2 regions of the Thauera butanivorans genome follow, and region 2 is predicted to be linked to the other one. Evidence: riboswitches for the same ligand, from Rfam matches in the RefSeq annotation. Region 2 holds a riboswitch; the other holds the start of a gene.
What was found. A riboswitch is a leader RNA that binds a small molecule or an ion and turns the genes downstream of it on or off. The one in region 2 is predicted to bind cobalamin.
Positions count from the first base shown of each region.

Region 1: another riboswitch for cobalamin. It lies ahead of ACNQFN_RS04770 (GNAT family N-acetyltransferase); the one in region 2 lies ahead of ACNQFN_RS20690 (TonB-dependent receptor).

Region 1 is NZ_CP183038.1:993,790-1,001,778, forward strand. Features, by position in the region: gene ACNQFN_RS04760 (ribonucleotide-diphosphate reductase subunit beta) at 1-1,121, opposite strand, end outside; gene ACNQFN_RS04765 (ribonucleoside-diphosphate reductase subunit alpha) at 1,226-4,087, opposite strand; gene ACNQFN_RS04770 (GNAT family N-acetyltransferase) at 4,124-4,636, opposite strand; cobalamin riboswitch at 4,793-5,008, opposite strand; gene ACNQFN_RS04775 (YbfB/YjiJ family MFS transporter) at 5,008-6,366, opposite strand; gene ACNQFN_RS04780 (GlxA family transcriptional regulator) at 6,350-7,378, shown strand; gene pdxH (pyridoxamine 5'-phosphate oxidase) at 7,424-7,989, opposite strand, start outside.
Region 2 is NZ_CP183038.1:4,272,286-4,280,274, reverse strand. Features, by position in the region: gene ACNQFN_RS20710 (TonB-dependent receptor plug domain-containing protein) at 1-55, shown strand, start outside; gene ACNQFN_RS20705 (MotA/TolQ/ExbB proton channel family protein) at 195-731, shown strand; gene ACNQFN_RS20700 (DUF2149 domain-containing protein) at 728-1,123, shown strand; gene ACNQFN_RS20695 (CBS domain-containing protein) at 1,203-1,787, opposite strand; cobalamin riboswitch at 2,021-2,340, shown strand; gene ACNQFN_RS20690 (TonB-dependent receptor) at 2,480-4,600, shown strand; gene ACNQFN_RS20685 (ABC transporter substrate-binding protein) at 4,600-5,622, shown strand; gene ACNQFN_RS20680 (FecCD family ABC transporter permease) at 5,685-6,749, shown strand; gene ACNQFN_RS20675 (ABC transporter ATP-binding protein) at 6,746-7,552, shown strand; gene ACNQFN_RS20670 (CbiX/SirB N-terminal domain-containing protein) at 7,539-7,989, shown strand, end outside.

The DNA of each region.
Region 1 (7,989 bases), 1.4 Mb from region 2:
CACTCCCAGGCCAGTGCGCCGCCGGTCTGGTATTCGGTGACGCGGGTCTCGAAGAAGTTCTTTTCCTTGCGCAGGTTGGCCTGCTCGTCCAGCCAGGGCAGCACGTTCTCGGCGCCGGGGAAGGGCTCGGGCAGGCCGAGCTGGCGGGCGCGGCGGTTGGCGATGTAGCGGAACTGGCCCATGTGCTGGGCGGCGGAGTAACCCAGCATCGGCTCGCGCAGCAGGTAGCCGGAATAGGCGGCTTCGGCCGCTTCCGCTTCCTGCCACAGCAGCGAGACCGCCTGCGGGTCGAGTTCCAGCTCTTCCTCGGCGATCAGCGTGCGCACGGCGCGGATGCCGAAGGCGCAGTGCAGCACTTCGTCGCGCATGATGTACTGCAACTGCTCGGCCGTGCCCTTCATCAGCCCGCGCCGCTGCAGCGCGAAAATCGGCGAGAAGCCGTTGTAGAACCAGCAGCCTTCGAAGATCGCGGCGAAGAACAGGTAGGAGAGGGCGAATTCGTGCAGCTTGTCGCGGTCGCCGAGATCGAAGTCGGCGCGCATCACCCGCTCCAGGCGGCGGTTGGCGAGCGCGATCTTGCCGTGGATCTCGGGCACGACGCGGTAGCGGTTGTAGATTTCCTGCTGGTCGAGGCCGAGGCTCTCGATGCAGTGCTGGTAGGTCCAGGTGTGCAGCGCCTCTTCGTAGACCTGGCGGGCCTGGTAGATCTGCAGCTCGGGCGCGGTCATCTTCTCCATCACCGCCAGGCCGATGTTGCGCATCGCCAGGATGTCCGAAGTCGTCAGGTAGGACAGCACGTTCTCGAACACGTGGCGCTCTGCCGGCGTCAGGCGGTGGTGGTAGTCATGGACGTCCTGCGCCATCGAGATTTCCAGCGGCGTCCAGTGGTTCTTGTTGGCGTTGAGGAAGAACTCCCAGGCCCACGGATACTTGAAGGGCGCGAGCTGGTTGATGTCGCCCTGGCCGTTGACGATGCGCTTGTCGGAGACGCGCACCGGCGCCAGCGCGCCAGGCCGCGCCTCGGGCGCGAGCATCGCAGGGGTGCGCGTGGCGTTCGTGCCCAGGCCGGGGCGCGGCGCAGGGGCGGCAGCCGTCGCCGGGGTAGGCGCTGCTGCTGCCATCGTTGTCGCAGTAGCCGATGCGGGGGCCGAGCCTGTCGGCGTGGGCACGGACGACGGTGTGCGCGGGGCGGGCGTGTCCCAGTCGTTGAAGTTGAATGCGCTCATTATTGGCAGGCCTCGCAGTCGGGATCGAGGATGGAGCAGGCCTTGGGTGCGGCGCTGCCGTAGGCGGCTGGGGCAGCATCGGGCTGGGTAGCGCCGGTGCCGGTGCTGGCGCCAGTCTTTTCCATTGCGGTCGCGCCCAGGGTACGCAGGTAGTAGGTGGTCTTGAGGCCGCGCAGCCAGGCCAGGCGGTAGAGTTCGTCGAGCTTGCGGCCCGACGCGCCGGCGACGTAGAGGTTCAGCGACTGTGCCTGGTCGATCCACTTCTGGCGGCGCGAGGCGGCTTCGACCAGCCACTGCGGCTCGATCTCGAAGGCGGTGGCGTAGCGTGCCTTGATGTCGGCCGGGATGCGCTCGATCGGCGCCAGCGAGCCGTCGAAATACTTCAGGTCGGAAGCCATCACCGGGTCCCACAGGCCGAGCACCTTCAGCTCGCGCACCAGGTGGGCATTGACCACGGTGAATTCGCCCGACAGGTTGGATTTGACGTACAGGTTCTGGTAGTCCGGCTCGATCGAGGCCGACACGCCGACGATGTTGGAGATGGTGGCGGTCGGCGCGATGGCGACGCAGTTGGAGTTGCGCATGCCGTGGCGGGCGATGCGTTCACGCAGCGGCCCCCAGTCGAGAGCGGACGAGCGGTCCACTTCGAGCAGCGCGCCGCCTTCGCTGGCGCGGCCGCGCGCTTCGGCGAGCAGGGCCAGGCTGTCCTGCGGCAGGATGCCGCGATCCCACAGGCTGCCGCGGAAGCTGGAATAGCGGCCGCGTTCCTCGGCCAGTTCGGTCGAGGCCCAGTAGGCGGCATGGCAGACCTGCTCCATCGAGCGGTCGGCGAATTCGACTGCGGCGTCGGAGGCGTAGGCCAGTCCCATCACGTGCAGCGCGTCGGCGAAACCCATGATGCCCATGCCCACCGGGCGGTGGCGCAGGTTGGCGGCGCGGGCCTTGGGCGTGGCGTAGTAGTTGAGGTCGACGACGTTGTCGAGCAGGCGCATCGCGGTGCGCACCGTGCGCTGCAGCTTGCCGCTGTCGAGCTGCCAGGTGTGGCCACCCTCACCGTCGGCGCTGCGCACCAGGTGGGCCGGCAGGTTGACCGAGCCGAGGTTGCACACTGCGGTCTCGTCGTCCGAGGTGTTCAGCGTGATCTCGGTGCACAGGTTGGAGCTGTGCACCACGCCGACGTGCTGCTGCGGCGAGCGCAGGTTGCAGGCGTCCTTGAAGGTGATCCACGGATGGCCGGTCTCGAACAGCATCGTCAGCATCTTGCGCCACAGCTGCACCGCCGGCAGCTTCTTGCTCAGGCGGATCTCGCCCGACGCCGTGCGCGCTTCGGCGGCGAGGTAGGCGGCCTCGAATTCCTGGCCGTACAGGTCGTGCAGCTCGGGCACGTCGGAGGGCGAGAACAGCGTCCATTCGGCGTTGCCCAGCACGCGCTTCATGAACAGGTCCGGAATCCAGTTGGCGGTGTTCATGTCATGGGTGCGGCGGCGCTCGTCGCCGGTGTTCTTGCGCAGTTCGAGGAATTCCTCGATGTCGAGGTGCCAGGTTTCCAGGTAGGCACACACCGCGCCCTTGCGCTTGCCGCCCTGGTTGACCGCCACTGCGGTGTCGTTGACCACCTTCAGGAAGGGGATCACGCCCTGGCTCTGGCCGTTGGTGCCCTTGATGCGGCTGCCCAGCGCGCGCACCGGCGTCCAGTCGTTGCCCAGGCCGCCGGCGAACTTCTGCAGCATGGCGTTTTCCTTGATCGACTGGTAGATGCCCTCCAGGCTGTCGGCGACCGTCGTCAGGTAGCACGACGACAGCTGCGAATGGCGGGTGCCGCTGTTGAACAGCGTCGGCGTGCTGCTCATGAAGTCGAAGGAGGACAGCAGCAGGTAGAACTCGATCGCGCGCGCCTCGCGGTCGATCTCGTTCAGCGCCAGGCCCATCGCCACGCGCATGAAGAAGGTCTGCGGCAGTTCGATGCGGCGGCCTTCCACGTGCAGGAAGTAGCGGTCGTACAGCGTCTGCAGGCCGAGGTAGTCGAATTGCAGGTCGCGCTCGGGTTTCAGTGCCGCCGCCAGCCGGCTCAGGTCGAAGTCGGCCAGCCGCGGGTCGAGCAGCTCGGCATCGATGCCGAGCTGGATTGCTTGCGTGAAATGACTGACGTATCCGCCTGAAGGGGCGGCCATGTCGGCCTGCGAGGCTTCGTGGCCCAGTACCTCGACGCGCACCGCGGACAGCAGCAGGCGCGCGGCGACGTGGCTGTAGCCGGGCTCGCGTTCGATCAGCGTGCGTGCCGCCAGCACCAGCGACTGGCGCACGGCGGCGACCGGCACGCCGTCGTAGAGGTTGTGCAGCGCATGTTCGAGCACGGTGTCGGCGGACACGTCGGCCAGCCCTTCGCAGGCTTCGCGGCAGGTCGCGAGCAGCGCGGCGCGGTCGAGCGGCCGGCGCTGCCCGCCATCGACGACGTGCAGCACCGGCGCGTCGCCTGCGGCGTCCATGCCGGCGGCCTTCTGCGCGGCGCGTTCGGCGGCGCGGCGTTCGCGGTAGAGCACGTAGGCGCGGGCGACGTCGTGCTCGCCCGAACGCATCAGCGCCAGTTCGACCTGGTCCTGGATGTCCTCGATGTGCAGCATGCCGCCGTCGGGCAGGCGGCGGGTCAGCGCGCCGACGACGGTTTCGGTCAGGCGGCCGACGAGATCGCGCACGCGCGACGAATCCGCGCCCTGGCGGCCCTCGACGGCGAGGAAAGCCTTGCTCATGGCGACGGCGATCTTGCCCGGGTCGAAGGCCACCACGGCGCCGTTGCGGCGGATGACTTCGAAAGCGGTCAGTTGCGGGTCGATGCGATGGAGGGAGTCGGGGAGTCGGTCCACGGGATGTCCTGTCTGGAAGTGAGTGTGTGGAGGTGTTCAGGCGGCGGCGCGGCTGCGGGAGAGGCTGGCAGGAGCCGGGCTCGGCAGTTGCAGCGCCAGCGGTGCGGCGGGGTTCCCGCCGCTGCGGCGGAAGCCGTGGAGGCCGGCCATGTGCAGCACGGCGGGGCTGATGCTGTAGCACAGGACGCGTGCTGCGCCGCCGCGCTGCGCCATGGCAATGACGTGGCTGAACAAGGCATGGCCCAGGCCCTGGCCGCGGTATGGGCGCGTCACGCTGAGGCCGAAGTCGACGTCGCCATCGTGCATCGCGATATGTGCGAGGGCCACGATGTCGCCGCGGGCGTCGTTCAGGCCGTGGACGTGGTCCCGGACGTAGTCGAGGCGGGCGACGTAGCTGGCCAGTCCTTCGTCGCGGATGCCGTGGCCGAAGCGCAGCATGCGGTCGTCGGTGTCGAGCATCAGCAGGTGGGCGAGGATGCGGGGCGCGTCATCGGGGCCGAAGCGCGTCATCGGGCTCAGCGCAGGAGCGGGGCGAGCGAGGTCTGACATGGCGGAGATCCGGTACGGGCAGGGCGGATCTCCGGCGGCTGGACGCGGCGCATCGCCCGCATGGACACGCCATGCGGTGCTGCCCGGCCGTCAGGAAAGCGAACAAGTGAAATGGTCTGAGCCATGCCTCTTGTCAGGGACACCCCGCCCCAAACTGTTGAAGGTGATGTGCATGGCAGGTCTCCTGACTCACGGGTCGTCGCCTTGCGCCAGCCTTCCCGGAACGTGCTGCTGTTCCAGTGGCGTGAGGGGGCGCAGGACTCGCCGATTACAGTTGCGGGGGCAGTTCCGGGTTTCGCGCGCGGGCGCGGCACCGGATTCCCTTTTCATGCCTGCCGGTGTCGGCAGGCAACCATGAACAGGGGCGCAGATTAGCCCTGGCCCCCCGGGCTGTCAAACTTCCGATCCAGCCCCAGCAGCGGCAGGAGCGTTCCTGCCAGCAGGAGCCCGGAACCGAACAGCAGTGACTGGCGCAATGTCTGTTCATCGGCAATCCAGCCCGCCGCCACCGGGCCAATCGCCTGGCCGACTGAAAACACCACCGTGAAGAGCGTCATGCCCTTGGCGAGCTGCGGCGCGGGGAGTTTCTGGCGTACCAGCACTGCGATGGCCGACGGCGCGATGAACATGCCCAGGCCAAACACCAGGGCGGAAGCCAGCAAGCCGGCCGCATGGGCATTCAGCAGCGGAATCACGGTACCGGCCCAGGTGGCGGTGCAACTGGCCGACAGCGTCAGCGCCGGCGGCCAGTGTTCCAGCGCGCGGCGCCATGCGAAAGGCGACAAGGACACGCCGATGCCCAGCACGAGCCACACCAGCGTGCTCAACTGCCATGAGCCATGCTGGGTGTGCAGCCAGGCCAGGATGAAGGTCATGTAAACGATGTAGCCGGCAGCGAAGGCGAAGTAGCCCAGCAGCGCCATCCGCATGCCCCGCAGCGACAGGGCGCCGCGCGCGGGGGCGTTCGAAACGCGCTGGACCTTCAGCGCCTCTTTCAGCGGCCAGACGGACAGGAGCAGCGCCAGTGCGCCCAGCCACAGCCATGCGGCAGGCCAGCCCTGCGAGCCGGACCATGCCAGCAAGGGATTCACCACCAGGCCCGACAGGCCGATGCCCAGACCGGCGCCGGCAAAGAACACGCCCATGGCGGTTCCCCGGCGGCCATCGGTTTCCGGATATCGCGCTGCTATCAGCGCGGTGCCGCAGGAGAAGACCCAGGCTGCGCCGATGCCTGCCGCCGCGCGAGCCGCGGTCAGGGACGCCAGCGAGCCATGCAGCCCGGTAAGCGGCAATGCCGCCAGCGTGAGCCATAGCCCCCAGGAAAACAGACGCGCCGGGGAGGCGTGCCGCAGCAAAAAGTAGCCGCTTGCCGCACCAAGGATGTAGCCGAGGGCATTGGCGGTGTTCAGCCAGCCTGCCTGGGCGTAGGTCCAGGCCAGGTCCTCCCGCATGGCGGGCAGCAGCAGGGCATAGGAGAAGCGGGCCAGCCCGTTGCCCACGGCGATCGCCAGGCCCAGGCCGAACGCCGGCCATAGCGATGCTGCATTCGGCATTGCCGTTGTGGTGCATTTGGGCGAGTGTCGCATGTCACATTCCCGTCCTGTCGTGATCGAGGGCCGCCCTGCAGCGGGCGTGGCGCTGCCCAATCTAGAAGGTTTCGAGCGGATGTCCAATTGTCTAAAATGACAATGAAAAATCCATTTTGGACAAACCATGCCGGACTTTGTCATTGCCGTGCCCGAGGGGGCGCTCGCTGCCAGCGTCGGCGCGACCCTGGATGTGTTGAGCATTGCGGGCCGCAGTGCCGCGGCACGAGGCCGCAAGCCCATGGAATGGCGGGTGGTGTCCACCCGCCGGCAGATTCCGCTGTCGGGCGGCATGACGCTCGCTGCCGAACGCCTGGACCGGGTGGCCATCCAGCCGCATGCCGTCGTGGTGATTCCTGGAATCGGCCTGGACCACCCGAAGCTGGATTCGGGGGGCAATATCCGCGACCGCTATCGCGAAGACAGGCTGCGCCAGCGCATGAACATGCCGGACATGGCTGCGTTTGCCGCCATGGCGGCCGAGCACGGTGCCCATGGCGGCAAGGTCGCGGCGTCGTGCTCTGGCGTTTTCGTGCTGGGAATGGCCGGTCTGCTCGATGGACGGACCGCAACCACGCACTGGCAGCTCGGGGATTTCCTCCAGCGTTGTTTTCCCCTGGCCCGGCTGGATGTGAATCGCATGCTGGTGGATGAGCGCGGCGTCATCAGCGCCGGCGCGGCCATGGCGCAAATGGATCTGATGCTGTACTTGATCCGCCACCGGGCCGGCAGGGATGTCGCCGATCTGGCCATGAAGTATCTGCTGGTCGACAGCCGCACGACGCAGGCCCGCTACCGGGTATGGGATCAACTGCAGACGGACGAAGAGGGCGTCGCAGCCCGTTTCGAGGCCCTCATCGAGGCCAGCCTGCCCATGCCTCCCAGCATTGCCGAGGCAGCCAGCCAGTTGCACATGACGGCCAAGACCCTGTCCCGGCACATTGCCCGGGCAACGGGTTCCACGCCGATGAACCTCGTCCACACCATCCGCATGCGGCATGCGCAACGCCTGCTCGCGCTGGGAGAGCTGTCGCTGGACGAGGTGGCACAACGGCTGGGCTATGCCAACGCCACCTCGCTGCGGAAGCTCACGATGAAAATGGCCCGGTTGCCGCCGGCCATGTTCAGGCATCCCGTTTCCGGCGGCAGCCAGTAGAGCATCTGCCTGATCGTCGCCCGCTCGCGGAGCGGGCATGCGGTTTCAGGGTGCCAGCCGCTGCCGCTGCCAGCTGCCGTCGTCCTGCAGCCGATAGGCGATGCGGTCGTGCAGGCGGGATGCGCGGCCCTGCCAGAATTCCCAGTAGTCGGGCACCAGGCGGTAGCCGCCCCAGTGCGGCGGGCGGGGCGGATTGAGGCCGAACTTGAGCCCGTAGTCGGCCGCGCGCGCGACGATCGTGCCGCGTCCGTCGATGATCTCGCTCTGCGGCGAGGCCCAGGCGCCGATGCGGCTGGAGAGCGGGCGACTGGCAAAATAGCGGTCGGCTTCTTCCGCCGACACTTTCTCCACCCGGCCTTCGATGCGCACCACGCGCTCCATCTCCACCCAGTGGAACTGCAGCGCGGCAAAGGGGTGGGCTTCCAGCTCGCGGCCCTTGCGGCTGTGGTAATTGGTGTACCAGACGATGCCGCGCGCGTCGCAATCCTTGATCAGCACGATCCGGGTCGATGGGCGGCCGCTCTCGCCCACGGTGGCGACCGTCATCGCGTTGGGCTCGGGAACGCCGCGCGCGAGGGCTTCCGACAGCCAGCCCTCGAATTGCCGCAAGG
Region 2 (7,989 bases):
CGGGCGCGACGGTGGCGAACGCACCTGGCTGCTGGCGCTGGAAGGCAAATGGTAGGGCGCAGCCCCAGCTCTCCTCGGACGGCACTTCGACCGGGAGGCCGAGGCGCTGCTGTTCGAACATCCAATCGGGCAGGCGATGACGCGTTCCGTTTTCGTCGTCCGCGTATTTCCACTTTCCCCGGAGAAAAAGAAGCATGTCGCAAATCGTCGAATCGGCCATGTACGGCCTGTCCCAGTTGTTCCTGCTGCCGGTGCTGCTGCTGGTTGCCGCCTTGTTCTTCTACGCCTTCTACGCGCTCGGCTGCTTCGTCGTGCAGGCCAGGCAGCGGCAGCGGGGCGAACTGCGCGCCTTCGAACTGCGCGCGGCGCTGAGCGAGCGCCCGGGCCTGCACCTGACCGCGCTCGAAGCGATCGCGGTCAAGCGCCTCGAAATGCTGCGCATCGCCAGCCGGGTCGGTCCGATGCTCGGTCTCGTCGCCACGATGATCCCGATGGGGCCGGCGCTGATGGCGCTGGCCGATGGCCAGTTGCAGGAAGTCAGCCGCAACCTGATGGTCGCCTTCTCGGCGGTGATCCTGGCCCTGATCGCCTCGGCGATCACCTATGGCATCGCCAGCGTGCGGCGGCGCTGGCTGGCGACCGAACTGGCCGAGATCGAGCACGAAAACCTGCCCGAGGCGCAGGAGTACGACGACCCCGTGGCACCGCTGGCTGCGGAGGGCGTGCTGTGAGCATCCGCCCGAACGCTCCCGCGGCGGCGCTGCCGCCGGCCAGGGCGCGCGGTGCCGGCGGCCCTCGCCGTGCCGGCCTGCGCCTGATGGACGACATCGAGGCCGACGATCCCATCCTGTCGGTGGTCAACCTGATCGACGTGTTCCTGGTCATCATCGCCGCGCTGCTGCTCGCCGTCGCCAGCAACCCGATGAATCCCTTCGTCCAGGAAGACGTCACCGTCATCAAGAACCCCGGCCAGCCCAATATGGAGATGATCGTCAAGAAAGGCGAGATCATCGAGCACTACCAGGCCAGCGGCGAGATCGGCACCGGCGAAGGCTCGCGTGCCGGTGTGGCCTATCGGATGAAGGACGGCTCCTTCATCTATGTGCCTGAGACGGACGAGTAAGGCATCATCTGGATGAACTGCGGCGGGCGGAGGGCTTCGTCCGCCGCCGCCGCAGGCCGCGAATTCAGTTCGCCAGGATTCAGCCCGCCAGCGCCGCCTCGATTTCGGCGAAGGTGCGCGGCAGGTCGAAGCCGAGCACCGGCACGCCGAGCAGGCGGCCGATATGGGTGGCAGAGAACAGGCCGCGTACGCGCGGCTGGCCGGTCGCGGGGTCGGTATCCTCGATCAGGATGTGCTGGCGGCCGAGCTTCTTCAGTGCCTCCAGCACGTCGGCGACGCGGGCGGTCAGGATTTCCCCGAGATACAGCGTGTCGATGGTGGCGATCGGCGTCATCAGGTCGCCGACCGTCAGTTCGTCATGCCTGCAGGAACGCGAGCGGGCGATCTGCAGCGGCTTTTCGCCGAGGATGTCGCGCGCGGTGATGAGGCCGGCGACCCGCTCCCGTCCGTCGAGCACCATCAGCAGGCGCACGCCGCGCGAAATCATGCGGGTGTTGGCTTCGCTGACCGGATCGTCGGTGGTGATGGTGACTGCGTTGACGCGGGTGAAATCGGTCATCGCCTCGACGGCGGGCGAGTCCGCGCCGATCAGGTTGAAACCGGGAATGCAAAGCGAGGCGTTCGGGGACAGCTTGTGCGCCTGTACACGAGTCGGCAAGGTCATTGTGTCTTCCTCCAGTGGATTATCGGTATTGTTTGTGGGCACCAGGGCCGTTGACCACTCTAGCATCGTGGATTCTCTGGCGCACGGGTGTTCGAGCCGACATTGCGGATTGCGCAGGACATGGCGGGCGGAATTCACATTCGGCAGGCGTGCCACGGTCGTGATCGACTGCTCGCCGCTGCTATATACTGCTTGCCTGCAACGCGACTTCGCGCAGGTTCGTGCCAGATCGCGCTGCGGAAAGAACTACAGGTGCCGGGCGGCTCCCCCGATGAAGCCGCCCGGTTAAACGGGAACAAGGTGCGTACGGCCGGAGCGATCATCGTTCCGGCCGTGCAAGGCCTTGGCTGCCCCCGCAACGGTAAGCACATCGGGATTCACCCCGGCTCCGGCCGTCGAGCGATCGACGCCGGGGCCAGCCACTGATGCGCCACGTGGCTTCCGGCACGGAAGCGCGCGAACGCATCGGGAAGGCGGTGAGTCCGGTATCCGGCGCTGCGCGCCCGGATACGCTGTGCGAGCCCGGAGACCGGCCTGTTGGCGCCGTGCATCCCGCGTTGGATGTGCGGCATTCGGCAACAGACCGTCTGCGGGGAAGCAGGTGGTGGCTCAAGGCATTTCCGGGCGCTGCGCGCAGGGATGCCGTGAAGTGCCGCCGCGCATGTCCAGACGGTCAGAACTTCGATCTGACCATGAAACTCACCAAATCTCGTGTCTCCTGCCGTACCGCAGCGCAGCTTCGGCCCGTTCCGTTCGCCCTGCTGGCGATGTTCTGCAACCCGTGGCTGTCGGCGCCCGTTATGGCGCAAACCACCTTGTCACCCGTGGAGGTGACGGCCGCGCCCGAAGGCGGCCTGGGCCTGAGCCAGCCGTCCGCGACCGGCAGCCGCACCGGCTTGTCCGCACAGGAGCTGCCCGCCAGCCTGGAGCAGATGGATGCCGACACGATGCGCCGGCGCGGCGACTTCGGCATGGCGGAAGCCGTCACCCGCACGACCGGCCTGACGTCGCAGGGCACCGGCGGCAACGGCGGCCTGTCCTTCTCCGCGCGCGGTTTCGCGGGCGTGAACTCGGTCGGCGTCGCCGAGGACGGCACGCGCATCGGCACCGCCGCCGGCACGATCAACTATCCCAACACCAGTTGGGGCTATGAGCGCATCGAAGTGCTGCGCGGCCCGGCTTCGATCGTCTCCGGCGCCGGCACGGCGGGTGCCGTCATCAACGCGGTGCGCAAGCAGCCCAGCCGCGAGCGCTCCACAGAACTGCTGCTGGGCGTGGGCCAGTACGACACCTACCGCCTGGGCGTGGGCGCCGCCGGCCCCATCGGCGAAATCGCCAGCTACCGCGTCGACGTCTATGGCCATCAGTCGGACGCCAAGCGAGACCATGCGCGTTCGCAGGGCGGCAAGCTCATGAGCACGCTGCGCCTGCAGCCGTCGGGCGACCTGCGTTTCGAACTGCTGGCCGACATCAGCGAACAGAGGCCGGGCGACTACTGGGGCACGCCGGTCTACAACGGCAAGGTGCTGAAGCATCTGCGCCACGAGAACTACAACGTCAGCGACGGCGTGGTCCGCTACAAGGACACCCGCCTGCGCGCGCGGGCCGAATGGACGGCCAACGAGTGGCTGAGCATCCGCAACGAGGTCTATCACTTCGCCTCCGACCGGCACTGGAGGAACGTCGAGGGCTATCGATACGACCCGGCGACGGACACGGTGTCGCGCTCCGACTATCTGGAAATTTTCCACGACCTGGAGCAAACGGGTAATCGCCTGGAGGCGACCATCACCGCCGGCGAGCACAAGGCGGTGATGGGCTGGGAATACTCGCAGGCCGACCTGAGGCTTTCCAACAACGCGCCCTACGGCGGCTCGTCCACCGTCTCGGCGCGCGATCCGATCCATGGCGTGTGGGTGAATCCGGGTATCACCCAGCCCAAGACCGATACCGATACCACCCAGCACGCTTTCTACTTCGAGGATGCCTGGCGCTTCAGCGGCAAGTGGCAGCTGTTGTTCGGCGCGCGCCGCGACCTGAGCGACTACGACCGCCGCGACCGGCTGACCGGCGTGTCCTTCGGCAAGAAGCTGTCCGGCACCTCGTGGCGGCTGGGGCTGACGCACTTCGTCAGCGAGGATCTCAGTGTCTATGGCCAGGTCAGCAAGGGCTACGACCCGATCGACAACATGCTGTCGCTGAGCCTGGCCAACAGCGCGTTCAAGCTCGCTTCGGCGAAGCAGGTCGAAGTGGGCCTGAAGCAGCAGTTCGGCCAGGGCCTGGGCGAATGGACGGCGGCGATCTATCGCATCGAGAAGGACGACATCATCACCCGCGACCCGGTGCAGCCGGCGATCTCGGTGCAGGGCGGCAGCCAGCATTCCAAGGGTATCGAGCTGAGCGCGGTGCTGCGGCCGACCCGCGCCTTGACGCTCGAAGGCAACTACGCGCTGGTCGATGCCGAGTTCGACGAACTGGTCGAAGCCGGCGGTGCCGACCGTGCCGGCAACCGGCCGAGCAACGTGGCCAGGCACATCGCCAACCTGTGGGGCCATTACCAGATCGGCGACTGGCAGGCTTCGCTGGGTGCGCGCCATGTCGGCAAGCGTTACGCCAACAACGCCAACTCGCTGACGCTGCCGTCCTACACCGTGTTCGACGCCGCCGTCAGTTGGCAATACGACCAGAACACCACGCTGCGGCTGCTGGGCCGCAACCTGACCGACAAGGTCTATGCGGCGGCTTCCTATGGCGGCAATTTCATCATGGGCGACGACCGCCGGGTGGAATTGATCGCCGAAATGAAGTTCTGATGCTGCTGGCCGTTGAGGGAACAGCAATGTGGATCGAGCGTTTCCTGTTGGCGGCCGGCGCGGGTGTGCTGGCCGCCTGCGCCCCGGATATACCGCCGGCCATGTCGGCGCCGCTGGCGGCCGAAAGCCGGGTGCAGCCGGTCAGCATCGACGTCTGCGGCGAAACGGTGCGCTACGACACCGTGCCGCAGCGGGCGGTCACGCACGACGTCAACATCACCGAGATGTTCCTGTACCTCGGCCTGGGCGACAGGCTGGTCGGCTACAGCGGCATCCGCGGCAACAAGAACATCGCGCCGCAATACCGCGAGCAACTGGCCGGCGTGCCCGAGCTGTCCCGCCAGGGCATGAACATCGAAGCAATCGTCGGCGCCGGTGCCGATTTCGTCTTCGCCGGCTGGAGCTACGGCTTCCGCGAAGGCGAAGTGACGCCCGCGGCCTTGCGCGAGTTCGGCATCCAGTCCTACATCCTGACCGAGTCCTGCGTGCGCAAGGTGGCGCGCACCCGGGTATCGCTGGAAGATACTTTCAACGACATGCTCAACCTGGGGCGGATCTTCCGCATCGAACCGCATGCCCAGGCGCTGGTCGAGCAGCAGCGCGCCGAGCTGCAGGCCGTCACCGATGCCCTGAAAGGCATCGAATCGCGCCCGAAGGTGTTCGTCTATGACGGCGGCACCGACAACTTCACCACCTCGGGCCGCTTCGGCATCCCGAACGCGATGATCGAAGCGGCCGGCGGGCGCAACATCTTCGACGACATCCCGAGCAACTGGCCGCGCGGCAACTGGGAAGACGTCGTCGAGCGCAACCCCGAGTGGATCGTCATCATCGACTACGACCACCCCGGCCCGCAGGGCAAGATCGACTTCCTGCGTTCCAAGCCCGAACTGTCCGAAGTGGAAGCGATCCGGCGCGGAAGCTTCGTGGTGCTGACCTATGCCGAAGCCACGCCCGGACCGGGCAACGTGGCACGTGTGCGCACGCTGGCGCAGGCTTTCCACCCCGGGCGCGTGCAGTGATGCAGGCAAGTGGAGCGGAGGTTCGCGCAGGCAGGTCCGCAGCGCCGGGCAGCCGGGCGCCTGTGCCCGCATCGGTCCGCCGCCGCATGCCGGTGCTGCTGGCGGCGCTGGCGGGCCTGCTGCTGCTGTCGATCACCTTCGGCATCACGCTGGGGCCGGTGGATATTGCGCCGGGCAGCGTCTGGCGCATCGCCGGCCACGAGCTCGTGCTGCGCCTGGGATTGCCCTCCGCGGCAGGCGAATGGACGCACGCCCAGCACCAGATCGTGTGGCTGATACGCATGCCGCGCGTGCTGCTGGCGGCGCTGGTGGGCGCCGGGCTGGCGGTGGTCGGCGTGACCATGCAGGCGATGGTGCGCAACCCGCTGGCCGACCCCTATCTGCTCGGCGTGTCGTCCGGCGCCTCGGTCGGCGCGGTGCTGGTGCTGGCCTATGGTGTGCTGGGCTTTGCCGGTGTCTACGCCTTGCCGCTGGGCGCGTTCGCGGGCGCGCTGCTGGCCTGCGTCGCGGTGTATTGGCTGGCGCACAGCAGCGGCAGGCTGCTGGCGCCGCGGCTGATCCTGGGCGGCGTGGCGATCGGCTACTGCCTCAGCGGCGTCACCAGCCTCGTCACGCTGACCGCCGGGCAGCGGGAGCTGGCCAATGCGGTACTGTCGTGGACGCTGGGCAGCCTGGCGGGCACCCGCTGGGACGAACTCGGCCTGCCGGCGCTGGTGCTGGTCGCGGGCATCGCCTGGCTGCTGCTGCAGGCGCGCGGGTTGAATGCCCTGCTCGCCGGCGACGAAACCGCCAGCACCCTGGGCGTGGATACGACGCGGATGCGGCGCGGCCTGTTCGTGCTGGTGTCGCTGCTGACCGGCGTGATGGTGGCCGTCAGCGGCGCCATCGGCTTCATCGGCCTGATGGTGCCGCACGTCACCCGCATGCTGGTGGGCACCGAGCACCGCCGCGTGCTGCCGGTGGCGGCGCTGGTCGGCGCCATCTTCCTGGTGTGGGTGGATGCGGGCGCGCGCATCGCCTTCGCACCCACCGAACTGCCGGTGGGCATCATCACCTCGCTGATCGGCGGGCCTTTCTTCGTCTGGATGCTGTATCGGCGCGGCATGTCGCCCGGAGTGGGGCGATGAAGCTGCAGGCCCGCGATCTGCGCTGGCGTCCACCCCATTCCGGCACGGCGCGGACGATCGTCGAGGACGTGTCGCTGCATGTCGGCGAAGGCGAACTGGTCGGCCTGATCGGCCCCAACGGCAGCGGCAAATCCACCGTGCTGCGAATGATCTACCGCATCCTGCGGCCGACGGCGGGCGCAGTGGCGGTCGATGGCCGTGACGTGTGGGAAATCTCCGCGCGCGAGAACGCCCGCCTGATGGCGGTGCTGGCGCAGGAGCAGGGCGGCGGTGTCGACGCCGGCGGCGGCTTCGGCGGCTTCAGCGTGTGCGAAATGGTGTCGATGGGGCGCACGCCGCACAAATCGCCCTTCGCCCGCGACGACCGGCACGATGCCGGCATCGTGCAGTCCGCGATGCAGCGCACCGGCGTGCTGCCAATGGCCGAGCGCAGCTTCGCCACCCTGTCCGGCGGCGAGAAGCAGCGCGTGCTGATGGCCCGCGCGCTCGCCCAGCAGGCCGGTCTGCTGGTGCTGGATGAGCCGACCAACCACCTGGATGTGCGCTACCAGTTCGAGATCATGAACCTGATCCGCAGCCTGGGCGTCACCGCCATCGCCGCCTTGCACGAGCTGCACATCGCCGCGCACTACTGCGACCGGCTCTACCTGCTGGAGAACGGCCGCCTCGCCGCGAGCGGCACTCCCGCCGAGGTGCTGACCGAAGAAACTATCGCCAGCGTTTACGGCGTCCGCGCCGCCATCCGCCTGCACCCGCGAACCGGCAGGCCCCATATCGAATTCATGCCCGATGATCCCGTCTGAATCCCCGCAAACCCTGCCCGCCGATACCGCGATCATCCTGCTGGGGCGCGGCGGCCTCGGCCCCGCCGCCAGGGAAGAAATGCAATCCATGGTCGAAGGCGTGCGCACGGCTCTGCCGGGCGCGCAGGTGGAAGGCGCCTTCGTCGACCGCGAAAGCCCGTCGCTGCCCGAAGCGCTGGACGCCTGCGCCGGCGCGCGCCGGATCGTCGTGCAGCCGGTATTCATCCCCGGCGACAAATCCCTGCTGCGCTGGTTGCAGAAAGTCGCCCTGCGCTGGCGCGCGCGCCAGTCGTCAGATCGGCCGCTGCCGGAAATCGCCTTCGCCCCCGCGCTGGGCAGCCTGCCGGAACTATCGACCTTGCTGGCACGCCAGACCTGTGCCGCCGGCCGACTGCCCGACGTCGCGGACACGGCGGGCGAGGACTGGCAGCGCGACC